3 regions of the [Clostridium] celerecrescens 18A genome follow, and region 3 is predicted to be linked to each of the others. Evidence: predicted binding sites of a transcription regulator. Region 3 holds the regulator's gene; each other region holds the start of a gene.
The links. The regulator HrcA, encoded in region 3, represses chaperone genes, less so after heat shock. The targets are predictions, from matches to a motif close to TGTTAGCACTCNNNNNNNNNGAGTGCTAACA.
Positions count from the first base shown of each region.

Region 1 (5,535 bases), 190 kb from region 3:
CGAATACTTCGCCGGAGAGCAGGGAACTCCATGTACCATGAACATCTGGATTCCTGACGGTTTTAAGGATATTCCGGCGGACCGTACCTCCCCAAGGGCGCGGTTAAAAGATTCTCTTGACCAGATCCTTTCCATGGATTACGATAAAACCAAGGTATATGTAGCCGTAGAATCCAAGGTATTTGGAATCGGTGTGGAAAGCTGTACGGTTGGTTCCCATGAATTTTATATGAATTACGCTTCCAAGAACGATATCCTTTGCCTGCTGGACAGCGGCCATTATCATCCCACAGAGGTGGTATCCGATAAGATATCCTCCATGCTCCTGTTCTTTGACAAGGTTGCCCTTCATGTAACAAGGCCGGTGCGGTGGGACAGTGACCATGTGGTGTTGTTTGACGATGAGACAAAAGAGATTGCAAAGGAAATCATCCGGGGCGGGGCTGACCGCGTTCTTTTAGCCCTTGACTTCTTTGATGCAAGCATCAACCGCTTAAGCGCCTGGATTGTGGGAATGCGCAATATGCAGAAGGCGTTGTTAAATGCCCTTCTTCTTCCCAATGAAAGGCTTGCCTTGTTACAGAAGGAACGAGACTTTACAGAGCAGATGATGCTTCAGGAAGAACTTAAGCTTTATCCTGTTGGCGATGTATGGAATTATTTCTGTGAGATAAACGGAGTTCCGGCAAAGGAAGATTGGTTTGAGGAAATACGCAGCTATGAAAAAGAAGTGCTGCTTAACCGGAAATAAGGAGAAAAAGAATATGAATATTTTAGATACTGAATTTGTAAAAGGCTTTATCCGTTTATGCGACGACGGTTTCCGTCAGAACTGGCATGAGAGAAACGGCGGCAATTTAAGCTACCGCATAAAGGAGTCAGAGGTAGAATCAGTGAAAGAGGTCTTTACGGATAAGAATCCCTGGCAGCCCATCGGAACCAGTGTAAAGGATCTGGCAGGAGAGTATTTCATGGTGACCGGAAGCGGGAAATATTTCCGCAACGTAATCCTGGATCCGGAAGCCAATACCTGTATCATTGAGGTAGATGAGAGCGGTGAGAATTACAGAATCCGCTGGGGGTTAGTAAACGGCGGGCGTCCCACCAGCGAGCTTCCTTCCCATCTTATGAACCATGAAGTAAAGAAAGAGGCTACATCCGGTAAGCACAGGGTGATCTACCATGCCCATCCTGCCAATGTAATTGCCCTAACCTTTGTTCTTCCCTTAGAGGATAAAGTCTTCACCAGGGAATTATGGGAGATGGCAACAGAATGTCCGGTGGTTTTCCCGGACGGCGTAGGTGTTGTTGGCTGGATGGTGCCTGGCGGACGAGACATCGCAGTGGCAACCAGTGAGCTGATGAAGAAGTACGATGTGGCTGTGTGGGCTCATCACGGCTTATTTGCCTCAGGAGAGGACTTTGACCTGACCTTTGGTCTTATGCATACGGTAGAAAAGTCTGCGGAAATCCTTGTTAAGGTGCTTTCCATACGGCCGGATAAGCTTCAGACCATCACGCCTCAAAACTTCCGTGATCTGGCGGTTGATTTTAAAGTGAATCTGCCGGAAGAATTTCTGTATGAGAAATAGTCTGTGAAAAAAAGCCATTGGAGAGCAAATGCTTTCCAATGGCTTTTTCAATTTCTTCTTTTAGATTATGATTAATCCATTTCTTCTTCCACAATGGTAGTAGTTTCATCGGCCAGTTCTTTCATCGCTGCTCCGGTGGAATTCGCCGCTTCTTTTGCCGCATCAATCCCATCCTTTGCTGCATCTTTTACTGCTTCGGCAGCAGTTTCTGCTGTTTCTTTTATCGTATCTGCAGTCTCTTTGGCTTTTTCTGCCAGCTGGTCTGCGGCTCCGGCAGCGTAATCCAAACCGCCATCTTCCGTAAACTCTTCGTCGTCTAAAAACCCATCTGTCTGTTCTTTTGCAGCGTCAAACATGTCCTTTGCGGTAAATGCTACGGCTGAAGCCGCTTCCTTTGCCGTATCAGAAACTATGCTCGCTGCATCCTTTACTAAGTTTCTTGCCGCACTAACCGCATCCTTGGCAGCATCTGCCATATGATCAGCGGCAACCTTAAATTCATCCTTATTGGCATGCAAAGAAACATAGTTGCGGTTCATCGTGCTGTCAATTTTGGAAATGTCGTCATTTCCCTCATCCTCAAAGTCGTGGAAATTTTCTTCCAGTTCTTTGTGGAAGGATTTGTATTTCGTAAAGTAAGAGATGCCGGCAGCAACAACGCCGGCCACAGTGGCCAGTGCCACGAATTTTCCAAACCCATTACCCTTTTTTGCCATTTGAAACACTCCTTTCCTTATTACCGTCCATGTATTCTGGGCATAGAGGTATGCCTGCAAGGTGCTTCCTTGTCACGGCTTATGCTTGATGGGCACAATGGTGCGCTTGTAAGGCGCTTCATTCTCTTAGTTATTGTAATACGTTCATCCGAAAAAATAAAGGTATATAATAAGAAAATTTCTATAAACTATGTAAGTAAAGGAGAAAATCGTACAAATATGGTAAAAATGTAAAAAAAATATAAAGTTAGCACTCAACTATTGACAGTGCTAATAATGAGTGATATAACTTATTATGTGAATAAAATAAAACTTCTTTCGGATGGCCAAAGAAAGAAATAATAAGCAGAAAGTTATGAGGAGGAATTGCAATGAAATTAGTACCATTATTTGACAAAGTTGTGTTAAAACCATTGGTTGCAGAGGAGACAACAAAGTCCGGTATTGTTCTGCCGGGTCAGGCAAAAGAGAAGCCGCAGCAGGCGGAAGTCACCGCAGTAGGACCTGGCGGTCTGGTAGACGGCAAGGAAGTTACCATGCAGGTTAAAGTGGGCGATAAAGTAATCTTCTCCAAGTATTCAGGAACAGAGATAGAGACCGGAGAAGAGAGCGAGAAATATGTGATCGTAAAACAGAATGACATATTAGCAGTGATCGAATAATCAGGAAGGCGATAAGCTTCATAAGGTCAGGTTTTAGATAGTACGTATATTTATTTTAACAGAAAACTGGAGGAATGAATCATGGCAAAGCAGATTAAATATGGCGTAGATGCCAGAAAAGCACTTGAATCTGGAGTGAATCAGTTAGCAGATACTGTTCGTGTAACATTAGGGCCTAAAGGCAGAAACGTTGTACTGGATAAATCTTTCGGCTCACCGCTCATCACAAATGACGGCGTTACCATTGCAAAGGAAATCGAGCTGGAAGATGCTTTTGAGAATATGGGCGCTCAGCTTGTAAAAGAGGTTGCGACTAAGACCAATGACGTAGCAGGTGACGGTACTACCACAGCTACCGTTTTAGCTCAGGCTATGATCAATGAGGGAATGAAGAACCTGGCAGCAGGTGCAAACCCAATCGTTTTAAGAAAGGGTATGAAAAAGGCAACTGAAGCAGCAGTAGAAGCGATTGCAAAGATGAGCGAGCCGATCAAGGGTAAGGCATCCATCGCAAGAGTAGCAGCTATTTCCGCATCAGATGATGAGGTCGGCGAGATGGTAGCTGACGCTATGGAGAAGGTTTCCAACAACGGCGTTATTACCATTGAAGAATCAAAGACCATGAAGACAGAGCTGGATCTTGTGGAAGGTATGCAGTTTGACAGAGGTTATATCTCTGCTTATATGTGCACCGACATGGAAAAGATGGAAGCTAATTTAGACGATCCATACATTCTTATTACTGATAAGAAGATCTCAAACATTCAGGAGATCCTTCCTTTATTAGAGCAGGTAGTTCAGTCCGGCGCAAGACTTCTCATCATCGCAGAAGATGTGGAAGGCGAAGCTTTGACAACCTTAATCGTTAATAAATTAAGAGGAACCTTCAACGTAATCGCTGTAAAGGCTCCAGGCTATGGCGACAGAAGAAAAGAGATGTTACAGGATATCGCTGTTTTAACAGGCGGTACCGTGATCTCTGATGAACTGGGATATGAGCTTAAGAATGCAACCCTTGATCTTTTAGGACGTGCAAAATCCGTAAAGGTTCAGAAGGAAAATACCGTAATCGTAGATGGCTGCGGCGATAAGGAAGCAATCACTGCAAGAATCGGCCAGATCAAGGGCCAGATCGAAGAGACTACTTCTGATTTTGACAGAGAAAAATTACAGGAAAGACTTGCTAAATTATCCGGCGGTGTTGCAGTAATCCGCGTAGGTGCTGCAACAGAAACCGAGATGAAGGAAGCAAAACTCCGTATGGAAGACGCTTTATCTGCAGCAAGAGCAGCAGTTGAAGAAGGCGTTATCGCAGGCGGCGGTTCTGCTTACGTTCATGCCATCAATCAGATTGAAGAACTTGTTAAACATTTAGAAGGCGATGAGAGAACCGGTGGAAAGATCATCTTAAAGGCTCTTGAATCCCCATTATACCACATTGTAGCCAATGCAGGACTGGAAGGAAGCGTTATCATCAATAAGGTGAGAGAGTCCAAGGTAGGAACCGGCTTTGACGCATATAAGGAAGAATACGTAGACATGGTAGAAGCAGGCATCCTGGACCCGACAAAGGTAACCAGAAGCGCCCTTCAAAATGCTACAAGTGTTGCATCTACCTTATTGACAACAGAGTCCGTTGTTGCTAATATTAAAGAAAAAGCACCTGCAATGCCAGCCCCAGGCGGAATGGATATGATGTAATTTTCAAGTAAGCAACGAGCAGTGCGAAACAGAACATGAAAAAATTTACGTTGTGCTTGCACATAAGAAAATTTTTCCATGTTCTGTTTCATAGGGCGAATGCCCGTGAGCTGGTAAAGCCTGTGGCTTTACCAGCTGCACTGCGGACTCCCGGTACCCCACCCACCATATCCCCAATCAGGATAAGCCCCTTCCCCTCTAAGCAGCCATGCAGGAAACAAGAAAGGACCCAAATCGTTATGAATGAAATGTATGCAGAATGGCTGGTGAAGCGAAAATCACCTGCCTATACCATGTTGATAAAAATTGCGATGGGAATCCTATGCGTAATTGCATTTTTCCTCTCCATGTCTCCGGTTTTCGGAATCTTTGGAGTGCTTATTCTGCTTGCAGCCGCAGCCGCCACATACTTTGTATTCCGAAACAGCGAAGTGGAATTTGAATACTTATTTGTGACCAACACTCTATCCATCGACCGGATCTACGGCAGAAGCAAGAGAAAGAAGGCCTGGGAAGGTTCCATGGAAGGGATCCAGATCGTAGCTCCCACTGGTTCCACAGAGGCCAGGGATCATGAAACAAAAAGCATGAAATTACTTGATTTTTCATCCCACGTACCGGGAGCAAAGACTTATACATTAATCAGCCAGTCCGGTGCAGAAACCACAAAGATCATATTTGAACCTAACGATAAGCTGCTCCAGTGCATGAGGATGACAGCGCCCCGTAAGGTTATAAGAGAAGTATAAAAGAAAAAGGAATCAGTCGGTTAAAAAAACCGGCCGGTTCCTTTTTCCTTACAGAAAAGCTGTCCATGGGCTGTCCATGAGTGACGGAAAGAAACCGGAAAATGTCCGTTGACAA
Region 1 covers NZ_PGET01000001.1:3,084,470-3,090,004, reverse strand. The annotation lists gene H171_RS14185 (L-rhamnose isomerase) at 1-751, shown strand, start outside; gene rhaD (rhamnulose-1-phosphate aldolase) at 765-1,592, shown strand; gene H171_RS14175 (hypothetical protein) at 1,664-2,308, opposite strand; gene H171_RS14170 (co-chaperone GroES) at 2,680-2,970, shown strand; gene groL (chaperonin GroEL) at 3,052-4,671, shown strand; gene H171_RS14160 (DUF6106 family protein) at 4,911-5,420, shown strand.
Region 1: H171_RS14170 (co-chaperone GroES) is a predicted target of HrcA. The motif match lies at 2,554-2,584, and genes of this name have one in related genera.

Region 2 (5,535 bases), 990 kb from region 3:
TGAAGAAACTCCCTTTACAATGGCCTGTGTGCTGGTGCTTTCCCACAGTGGATGTACTGATAATTGTTCCATGGAAAAGTAGCCCTCTAATATCTCGCGGCCTGCACTTCCTTTTTCCCTCATCAGCAAATCATAATCCGCAATTTCAGTAAGCGTAATGTGGTCTCTTTTGCTCAAAGGGTGGGAAGGAGATACAATCGCACACAAAAAATCTTCCATGAATGGATCATAAACCATATTCTCCTGCTCTGGAACTGTTTCTATCAAGCCGATATCCACACCATTATCAAGAATATGCTGCTCAATGGCAGTCGAGTTCTTGATAACTGCTTCGATTGTAAGATCTGGAAATATCAGCTGCATTTCCTTTATGATACCGGGTAAAACATGCGTGCCAATGGTTATGCTTGCCCCAATCCTTAAAGTGCCGAGAGTTTCCCAATTACGGATTTTCTTTTCCATTTCATCAAATTGTGAAACGATATGAATCGCATAACTGTAAAATTCGCTTCCGCATTCTGTCGGCAGGATACGTCTTCCGATCCGTTCAAATAAGCGGATGCCATAGTATTCTTCAATTTCCTTGATTGCAAGGCTTACGGATGGCTGCGCCAGATGCAATGCAGCCGATGCTTTTGTAATGCCTCCGTTTTGATATACAGAGACAAAAATTTGAATGTGCCGGAGGGTCATGATCTTATCCTTTCAATTCATAATGAAATTATTATATATTTAATAGAATAATACTATTTTACTTAACAATCAATGGTGAATATACTAAATGTAAGGAGGCGAAACATGAAAACAAAAAAAAATATTTTATTACAACTATTTAAATCCACCTTGTACTTAAGTGCCTTTACTTTTGGCGGCGGGTACGTGATCGTCACTTTGATGAAGAAAAAGTTTGTGGATGAATACCATTGGATCGAAAATGATGAAATGCTGGACTTAATTGCAATTGCCCAGTCAGCCCCAGGTGCCATTGCTGTAAACGGTGCTGTTGTGATCGGTTATAAGCTGGCTGGAACCGCGGGCACCATAACGGCAATCATTGCTACCATTATTCCGCCATTTGTTGCCATTTCGGCTATTTCTGCTTTTTACACAGCATTTAGAGACAATGCAGTGATCAGCCTGATGCTTGAAGGAATGCAGGCTGGAGTCGGGGCCGTGATTGCCTCTGTGGTCTATGAAATGGCGCGGGGTATTGTACAGGGACATAGTAAAAGTTCAAATTTGATTATGATCGGAGCATTTATAGCTACTTTCCTTTTAAATGTGAACGTAGTCTATGTGGTGCTTGTGTGCATCTTAATAGGAATTCTCCGGACGTGGTTTGAAATGGAGGGAAGGAAAAAATGATTTACTTACAGCTTTTTTTGAGTTTTCTCCAAATAGGAGCATTTAGTTTTGGAGGCGGTTATGCTGCCATGCCGTTGATTCAAAGTCAGATCGTAGCACATCATAAATGGTTAAGCATGACTGAATTTACGGATTTGATTACCATATCCCAAATGACGCCAGGTCCCATAGCCGTGAACTCGGCAACCTTTGTGGGAATTAAAATAGCGGGGATTCCCGGGGCAATGGCTGCGACTGCAGGTTGTATTCTTCCTTCCTGCATTATGATTACGCTAATTGCAAAATACTATTTAAAATACAGAGAAATGACTGTACTTCAGAGAGTTTTAAATTCCTTGCGTCCCGCTGTTGTGGCTATGGTAGCGGCTGCCGGGATATCAATCTTGCAATCTGCTTTCTGGGGCAGCAATTTATCTGTAAATTTTTCAAGTACCCGGTGGAGTTTAATTGTTATATTTGGTTTATGCATAATCTTACTGCAGAAATTTAAAATGAACCCGATCTGGGTCATGATACTGGCTGGTGTCATGAAGGTTACTGCTTCTTTGATAGGAGGATGAATATGAAGCTGATTGTCAGAAGGAAACTTGGAAACTATATTGTTTACGATGAGAACAACAGTATCATTGGAGAATGGAGACAAAGCTATTTTAAAGGTGCAAAAATGGAATTTCTTGATACAGGCGGAAAGGTTTTATATACTGTAAAAAAATGCGGGAAAAGAATTGAGATCAAGGGGAAAGACGGCTTCCAATCTGAATGCCGGTTCCTATATGCTCAGGTTGAGTATGGAAATACCGCACAGAAGGGTCTGTTCAGGCCGCCCATGGCAGAAAAATCAGTGTTGGGCACCGGTGATATTGTTATAGTACAGAATGAACAGAGAGATTTCACTATATTCCTAAATGGTATTGAAGCAGGAAAGATGACCCACATGTTGTCTTTGCGGAAACAGCTTATAACTGATTCCTATCATATATCAACGGAGCTATGTTGTGTTGTTTTTATATTGGGAATTTATATGCTTCATGATGATGACATAGAGATTGTATAAATGCTTATAAGCGCGGAAATATGAATGTTGTTCTTCATATCATTTGGGTTAACGATCAAAGTGTTATATTTATGAAACCGTAAATACATCGGTTCACAAATTTTTCACAATTGTATTAGCACTCACCTGTTGACAGTGCTGACAATGTGTGTTATATTACATGTATAACAAATAGCAATGCATCGGAAAACCGGTGACATATAAATTTTCAAAAGGAGGAACCTTTTATGTTATTAACAAGAAGAAACAGCTTATTTGATGAATTTTTCAATGATCCGTTTTTTACGGATGCATATCACAACAGACAGTCCCTGATGAAAACCGACATTGAGGACAACGGAAACGATTATGTCATTGATATCGAGCTTCCAGGCTATAAAAAAGAGGATGTGCGGGCCGAATTAAAAGAAGGATATCTGACCATATGCGCTGACACAGTTTCCGAAACCGAGGAGAAGGACCAGAAAAACTATATCCGCAGGGAACGTTACAACGGCTCTGTGAAGAGAAGCTTTTATGTAGGCTCCGGCCTGAAACAAGATGATATTAAGGCATCTTTTGAAAACGGCATCTTGAAGCTTGTCGTTCCGAAAGAAGCTCCAAAACAGATCGAAGAAAACCACTATATCACCATTGAGTAAACTAATATAGATAAAAAGGGAAGGCCCCATATGGAGGACCTTCCCTTACTTTCTGTACCAGTCGAACGATTTTATCAGCATTTATACTCTTTCAAAAATGCCGTAGTTACATATGCCCCGCTTTTATAAGACTTTTTCTCCATGGCTTCCTCTGCTTCCAGTTTCACATTTATCCACATCTCTTCCGCAGCAATGGTTAAATGAGAAAGCATAATCCCGGTGCTGATCTCCCGCATGGATACAAGAGAAGATGAAGGCAGGAATTCCCTGCAGGAAAATACATAGATTTTGTCATGATAAACGATAAAGCGCCAGGGCTGGGTATTCATGGCCGACGGAGCGAGGCGGACAGCCTTTAAAATATTTTTCATGGATTCTCCGGCTTCTTCCTTAAACACGCATAACTCCTTTAAAGGTAGCCGTTTTGCCGTTGCAGGGTCCCGGTAAAGCAGGGTTTTCGGATAGCCAAATGCAACTACGATCACCTGCTTCTTTCCTGCCGGCCCTGGCTCCGGAATCTTGGTACTCCCAAGATAACAGGTGCCTAATCCTTTTCCGGTCATATATAACAGAATATGCTCCAGCACATATCCTGCATTTGCCAGGTACCCTTCCTTCTCCTCAGAGTATAATACCAGATAATAAGGTGCCTCTACCTTCCACAATCCCTTAACAGGCAGATGCTCTTCCATATTTTCACTTATTTCCAGCTTAATCTGAATATCCCCGTGCAGCCTTGGTATATTATCCCCAAAATAAAGGATGTCCTTGAGCAGCTGCTCCGGGACTTGTTCCTTCTTAAACTTCCTGATCGATCTTCTTTTAAATATCATCTGATACAGATTCATACCTGCTCCCCTCTCCTCTATCCAACAACCAGACTTAAATAAGCCGGCTCATTTCCTCCAAAAGCCCGGCAAACACCTGTAGTGCATCCTTTACCGGTTCTGCTGTCCCCATGTCAACGCCGCAGAGCTTCAACAAGTCTATAGGAGTCATAGAATTTCCGCCGCTTAGAAATTCATAATATCCCTTGACCGTCTTCTCATCTCCCTTAAGAATCCTGCTGCTGATGGCAATGGCAGCCGAAAACCCTGTGGCATACTGGTATACGTAAAATGGTGTGTAAAAATGCGGAATCCTGGACCATTCATAATCGATTTCCTGGTCAACCACCATGTCCGGGCCAAAATACTCCTCATTAAGCCGATGGTATATTCTGCAAAGAACCTCAGCAGTAAGCACCTCTCCTTCCCCTGCACGGCGATGGGTCTCTGCTTCAAACTCTGCAAACATGGCCTGCCGGTAAAGAGTCCCCCGGAAACTGTCCATAAAATGGTTCACAAGGTAAGCCCGTTCCTTTTTATCTGACGTGGTTTCCAATAAATGCCGGATGAGCAACGCTTCGTTACAGGTAGATGCCACCTCCGCGACAAAGATCTTGTATCCCGCATCTATATAAGACTGGTTCTTATCGGAAAACCAGCTGTGGAGGGCATGCCCCATCTCATGAGCCAGAGTAAAGACACTGTCAAGCGTTCCGTTAAAGTTTAACAATACATAGGGATGAATCCCGTAAACCCCCCAGGAATAAGCGCCGCTCCGCTTTCCTTCATTCTCATATACATCGATCCACCGGTTATTAAAGCCTTCTTTTAAAAGAGACAAATACTCTTCCCCCAGTGGCTTAAGGCCTTCTAACACCATAGCCTTGGCTTCCTCAAAAGTATATTTACGTTCTTCCCTTGATACCATGGGCACATATAGATCATACATATGCAGCTCATCCACTCCAAGGGCCTTCTTTCTTACGGATACATATCCATGGAGACAGGACAGGCCCTCATGAACCGCATTTAAGAGATTGTCATACACTTCCTCCGGAATTTCATTCTCCCCAAGGGAATGTGCTCTGGCAGATGGATAATTTCTTGCCTTAGCGTAAAAAGCGGCCTGCTTCACATTGGAAGAAAAAGTAGCAGCCAGAGTGTTACCAAACTGTCCATAGACGCTATACAGGGCCTCAAACGCAGATTTTCTTACCCTTCTGTCCTGCTTTTCCATAAGGGCAACATAATTTCCATGGGTGATTCTGACTGGCTGATTCTTTTCATCCATAATTTCAGGAAACTTCACGTCCGCATTATTAAACATATTAAAGATTTCCGAAGGGGCGGAGGTGGCTTCCATGGACTTTGCCAGTAAGGCTTCCATAGGAGCTGACAACGTATGGGCTTTCTTCTTTAAAATAATTTCCAGAGTTCTGTCATAGCGAGAAAGCTCGGTCGTATTCTTCCGGTAATGATCTAGGGTTTCCTCCGTCATTTCCAGGATTTCCGGTATCAAAAATGATGACAGTCCTGCTGCCTCATAAGAAAGAGACCTGGCCTTTGAGGAAAATTCCTGATATCTGGCATTGCCTGTATCCTCATCTGATTTCTGCTTTCCGTATACAAATAATGTTTCAATCTTTAG
Region 2 covers NZ_PGET01000001.1:2,281,356-2,286,890, forward strand. The annotation lists gene H171_RS10580 (LysR family transcriptional regulator) at 1-693, opposite strand, end outside; gene H171_RS10585 (chromate transporter) at 799-1,365, shown strand; gene H171_RS10590 (chromate transporter) at 1,362-1,925, shown strand; gene H171_RS10595 (LURP-one-related/scramblase family protein) at 1,928-2,419, shown strand; gene H171_RS10600 (Hsp20/alpha crystallin family protein) at 2,647-3,060, shown strand; gene H171_RS10605 (nitroreductase family protein) at 3,135-3,908, opposite strand; gene pepF (oligoendopeptidase F) at 3,943-5,535, opposite strand, start outside.
Region 2: H171_RS10600 (Hsp20/alpha crystallin family protein) is a predicted target of HrcA. The motif match lies at 2,533-2,563, and genes of this name have one in related genera.

Region 3 (5,535 bases):
TAAAATATGCCGGTACGGTAATAACCGCTTCGGTTACTTTTTCTCCTAAATAAGCCTCTGCGTCTGCTTTTAATTTCTGAAGGATCATAGCAGATATTTCCTGAGGGCTGTAATTTTTACCGTCAATAGCAACCTTGTAGTCCGTACCAATATGTCTTTTGATGGAAGAGATGGTACGGTCAGAGTTTGTTACTGCCTGACGCTTAGCAGGCTCACCGACTAGCCTCTCACCGTTCTTTGTAAATGCAACAACGGATGGTGTGGTTCTTACGCCTTCGCTGTTTGGAATAACAACTGGTTTACCGCCTTCCATAACGGCTACGCAGCTATTTGTTGTACCTAAGTCAATACCAATGATCTTGCCCATAGTTTTTTCCTCCTAATTAATAAACAAAATATAAATGATTACCTTTTTCCTGCCCATATTGGGCATAAGGTATACCTGAAATGTATTATCTGCTTCCTGATGCCTCGTGACTAATTTGCCACCTGCACCATGGAATGCCTTACCACGCTGTCACGGTAAGTGTAACCCTTCTGAAGCTCCTGGGAGATTATATTTTCGCCCAGTGACTCATCTTCAATATGCATTACTGCATTATGGAAATTCGGATCAAACGGCATTCCAACCGCTTCAATAGGTTTTACGCCGGCTTCCTCCAGCGTTTTCATAAGCTGTTTATATATCTTATCCATTCCATCTGCAAAAGGAGCGCTTCTTTCCTCCTCGGATATTGCTGCAAGACCTCTTTCAAAATTATCAACTACCGGAAGAATCCGTTCAACGATATCCTTAGCTCCGATTTCGAACATGGCTGACTTTTCTTTTTCTGTTCTCTTGCGGTAATTATCAAATTCAGCCATGGATCTCTGAAGGCGGTCGGTCAGTTCCTCTATTTTTTCATCCCTTGGGTCTTTCTTCTCTTTCTTTTTTCCGAAAAGGCCCTTTTTTCCGGATTCTTCTTTGGAACCCTCTTCAGCCATTTCTTCTTCCGGAACATATTCCTGGGTTCCATCGTCCCCGCAGGCTTCTGCACCTTCTATTTCTTTTTCAGCGAAAACGGCATCCTCTGTATTAACAGTCTCATCTGCCAGATTCTCATCTGTTTTCACATCTTCCATGCTCAATGCTCTACCCTTTACCTTTCATCTTTTTTCAAAATGGTATCCAGCTGCGTCATGAGATTACGCAATGTGCTGAGAACCTTTTCATAATCCATCCGTTTCGGACCAATGATTCCAATGGTACCTCTTAGGCCTTCGCCCAGTTCATAGTTGGCGGTTACAATGCTGCAATCCTTCATTGCCTTAACAGGTGCCTCATCGCCAATGTAAACCTGGATTCCGGATCCGCTCTCCGTGCTGTTCATATCATCAATCAGCCCCTGCAAAAGATCCTTCTGTTCCAGCGTACCGATAAGCTTGCTGGCCCTTTCTCCGTCACTTAACTCCGGATACTTGAAAATGTTCGTGGCCCCGCTGGTATAAATCTGAAGGTCTTCATCATCACCCCGGATAGCGGCAGCCACCTCACCTAGAACCCGGTCCACCACATCACAGTGGGGCCCTGCCTGAACCTTCATCCTGCTGATCACTTCAAGATTGATCTCCTCTATGGTCAGCCCGTTAAGGGCATTGTTAAGAAGAATGTTAAGATTCAGAAGTCCTTCGTCATCTAATTCCGTATGAATGGGAATCATTGCATTCTTAATGATATTCCCCTCCACCACGATAACCACAAGAAGCTTTTCTTCATCAACCTTGGAGAGCTGGATAAACTTCAGTTTGTTCCGGTGGAATTGAGGCGCGCTGATCATTGCAGCGTAATTGGTATTCTGGGCAAGAAGCTTTGCCATCTGTTTTAACAAAAGTTCTACCCGGTCCACCCGCTTTAACATCATATCCTTGATCTCAGTGACTTCCTCTTCTTTTTCCTGCATGATCTGGTCCACATAAAAACGGTATCCTCTGTCTGAAGGAATCCTTCCGGCGGAGGTGTGAGGCTGCATGATATATCCCAGTTCCTCCAGATCAGACATCTCATTCCGGATGGTAGCAGAACTTAAGTTCAAATCCGTATACTTTGATATGGTACGGGAACCTACAGGTTCTCCGGTTTCCAGATAAGTTTTGATGATGGCTTTTAATATAGTTACTTTCCGCTCATCCAACTGATCCCTGTCACTCAAACTGCCCCACTTCCTTTCTGAGTCTTTTTGTTAGCACTCAACGTTTGGGAGTGCTAACATCTTCTTTTCATAATATATTCTTTTTTTCTACTTTTGTCAATACATTCCTAAAAACTTTTTGATGAAGTTTTTATGTCCTGTTTGTACATTTTTCCTCATTTCTAAATGAAATATTACAAAGCTGTTGACATTATCTTCTTGACTTTTAACACTTTTGTAATATAATGGTAAATATGACACCATGACAACACAATTGCGAGGTAAGGTTAAAGGAAAGATGACTTACAGCCTTAAGCTTGTGAACAGCGTGCCCCGCTTTACCGGGCATCAACCGGATTTGCCCGCATATCCGATTGATCCATTTGGAGGTAAATTATGAATAGTTTTTCAGGGAAAAAGAGGATCACCGGATTCCTGACACTTCTTTGTATCCTGCTGTTGTCAACAACTGCACTAGCAGCCGAGACTACAGGAAATGACGAAACCGTGAATCAAGTACAGTCCGAAAACTCTGGAACGGATCACCAAACCATACAAACCAGCACGGAAAATCAGGCAGCATCAGCCAGTACTGAGGAAATCGGACCTGGTATTAAGAAAAAAGAAGCTGAACCTGTAAAGCCGGAGGAGCCGGCAAAACCGGTTTATCAAAAAGGAGAATCCCTGGGACTCTTCTCCGCCACTGCATATTGTCCGGGCGAAAGCACCGGCAAACAGTGCCGTACCTATTCCGGTACGATACCGCAGCCGCAGCATACCATATCTGCAGATATCACAATTCTTCCGCTTGGAACAAAGGTCATGATCGACGATATCGTTTATACCGTTGAAGATATCGGAAGCGGCGTGAAGGGAAATAAAGTCGATATATTCTTTGCAAGCCGCAGGGAAGCATTGGATTTTGGAAGACAGACAAAAGAATTATTTGCAGTCATTGAACAGTAGAAAATGCCCATATGACCCCGCAGAACAGTGAATTACTTCACTGCTTCTGCGGTTTTTTTTTCGTCTTAACCTTGACAAATATGGAAAAATGTGTAAAATGTTTACTTGTACCTCATTTATTACAATTCTGTTACATATAATTATAAATATATTAAAACTTATTACAGATTGTAAAAAAGAAAGGAAGTATTTGTAATATGAGTAAAACAAACCGAATTCAATGGTTCCTCGGAACCTTACTAATGATGACATTTATCTTAATAAGTGCATGGAACGTTTTGGCGGCTCAGACAGCAGGTATTATTGACAATGCTGATGAGAACAACGTCAGGGGCTGGGCCCTAAACAGTTCTGATCCAAACGCTGCGGCAGAAGTAAAGATTGTTATTACCAATCAGTCAAACGGACAGGTCGTTGCAGAACTTACCACCACTGCCTCTAAGTACCGGGAGGATCTTGTATCCAACGGAACCGGAAATTACGGCTTTGAAATACCGGTTCCCTGGAGTTCCTACGGAGACGGCACTTATCTGGTAGAGGCCTATACAGGAGGCCAGAAGCTTTCCGGCACCAGAGTACATGGAGTAGGTGCTGCCGCTGCCGCAAGTCTTCAAAACAGCAACTCTAATCTTCGTTCCCTGGGGGTTTTTAAAACCACGGCCTACTGCCCGTGCCGCAAGTGCTCCGGAGGCTGGGGAGGACGTACCAGCACTGGAAGCATTGCAACCGCAAACCATACCATCTCTGTTGATCCAAGGGTCATTCCTTATGGCAGCCGCATCATGGTAAACGGGGTTGTTTATACGGCAGAGGATTGCGGAGGCGGAGTCAAGGGGAACCACATTGATATTTACTTCAATACCCATGGTGAAACCCGTGCCTATGGCACCAGGAGTGCAGAAATCTATCTTGTTCAGTAATACAAACCCCAGCAGGAAAGCCCGGTGAAGATTTTCTTTTCTCCGGGCTTTTTATAATATTTATCACATAGGGCCCAATGGTCCATTTCCGTACTTTACGTTCTCACGGCAATCTCTTTTATCATGCGCATCAGTTCTAAAGCGCTTCGGAATGCTACATAATTTCTGGATGTCAGTCTGCCGGCAACTATTCCCTGAATACTGGCGTTCTGGCGATGTTCTATTTTGACTATCAATGTTTCTTTCGCATGAACTGCACGCGAACTTAAGGTCAAACTATCCTGTAGCTGAATTTTTGCCTTTACTGGTATTTTGTTTTTTCCCTTAGTTCTGTGTGCATATTCATCTGACATTTTTTTATTAAGAAACCTTGGATTAGTGGACGACTGGGGAGTTCCAACCCAGTCGCATATTTCATCCAGTTTAAGCATTAAATCGCCTATATCGGAAAACCACACAGGTCCGTCTATATAGCAGTTAAGAATTTCACCATATAAATTTCCTTCTTTTTTTCCATGAAAACAAATAAGCATCGTACTGACCCGGTCTGTTATAGTCATGCTGCGGCAGATGTTCTGCATTTCTTCGCTTTTTATCATAGGTTTATTATCCCCCTTTTCAATCGTGCTTTGTGAGGTTTTCTTTATAGAAAGGGAAAGCAAAGGATATGCACACTTTCCCTTTCCAGCAAACGAAAGTTGCTGCTTTCCATCATGTCCTTACTGCAGCCAGGCTCCATCTCCCCCAACGGCATATCCATCAGGCGTCATCTCACTGACATACATGGATCCCAGTGGCCGTTCTTCATTGCTCTTATAGATCCATTTCTCCGTTGCCGCATCATACCGATAGGTTTCCATACTGTTCTGCTCTGTAAAGTAATACCACTTTCCTCCGATATTCCTCCAGCCCTTTGCCATCATTCCTGTCTCAGGGTCTAAATAATACCAGCGGTTGTCTTCCTTATCATGATGCCAGCCCGTCTTCATCTTTCCAAGCCAGCCGTCTGATTCTGTATTGCAGTAATACCAGTCATGCTTCTCATCACGGAACCAGCCGTAATCCATGATCCCGCTGGCATTGAAATGATACCAGCCGTTCTTGTTCACGTCTCCGTTTGCATAATCCAGCTTCGCCCACATTCCTGTCAGACGGATTCCTCCGTTTAGCACAAAGGCCCACTGGCTTCCCTTTCCTGAAAGCTCTTCCCAGTTTCCATTGGTTCCCACGATGTAGCTCTTGCTCCTGCTGGGATTGTAAGGGTTGGCTTTGATTCCGCTTCCGGTTCCTCCTCCGCCTTTGCTTCCTCCCTTGCTTCCCGAGCTCTGGATCTTATCATAGTGGTCATAACGCTCATCCAGTACTTCATCTAACGGCTTTGTCACTTCTTTCAGCTTTTCCAGCGCTTCAAGCAGTTCATCAAGGGTCGCCTTCGGAGAAGTACGGTCCAGTATCTCCAGGGCCTCTTCGATTGCTTCCTT
Region 3 covers NZ_PGET01000001.1:3,275,812-3,281,346, forward strand. The annotation lists gene dnaK (molecular chaperone DnaK) at 1-367, opposite strand, end outside; gene grpE (nucleotide exchange factor GrpE) at 478-1,122, opposite strand; gene hrcA (heat-inducible transcriptional repressor HrcA) at 1,140-2,189, opposite strand; gene H171_RS14990 (3D domain-containing protein) at 2,565-3,134, shown strand; gene H171_RS14995 (3D domain-containing protein) at 3,332-4,054, shown strand; gene H171_RS15000 (hypothetical protein) at 4,150-4,653, opposite strand; gene H171_RS15005 (InlB B-repeat-containing protein) at 4,774-5,535, opposite strand, start outside.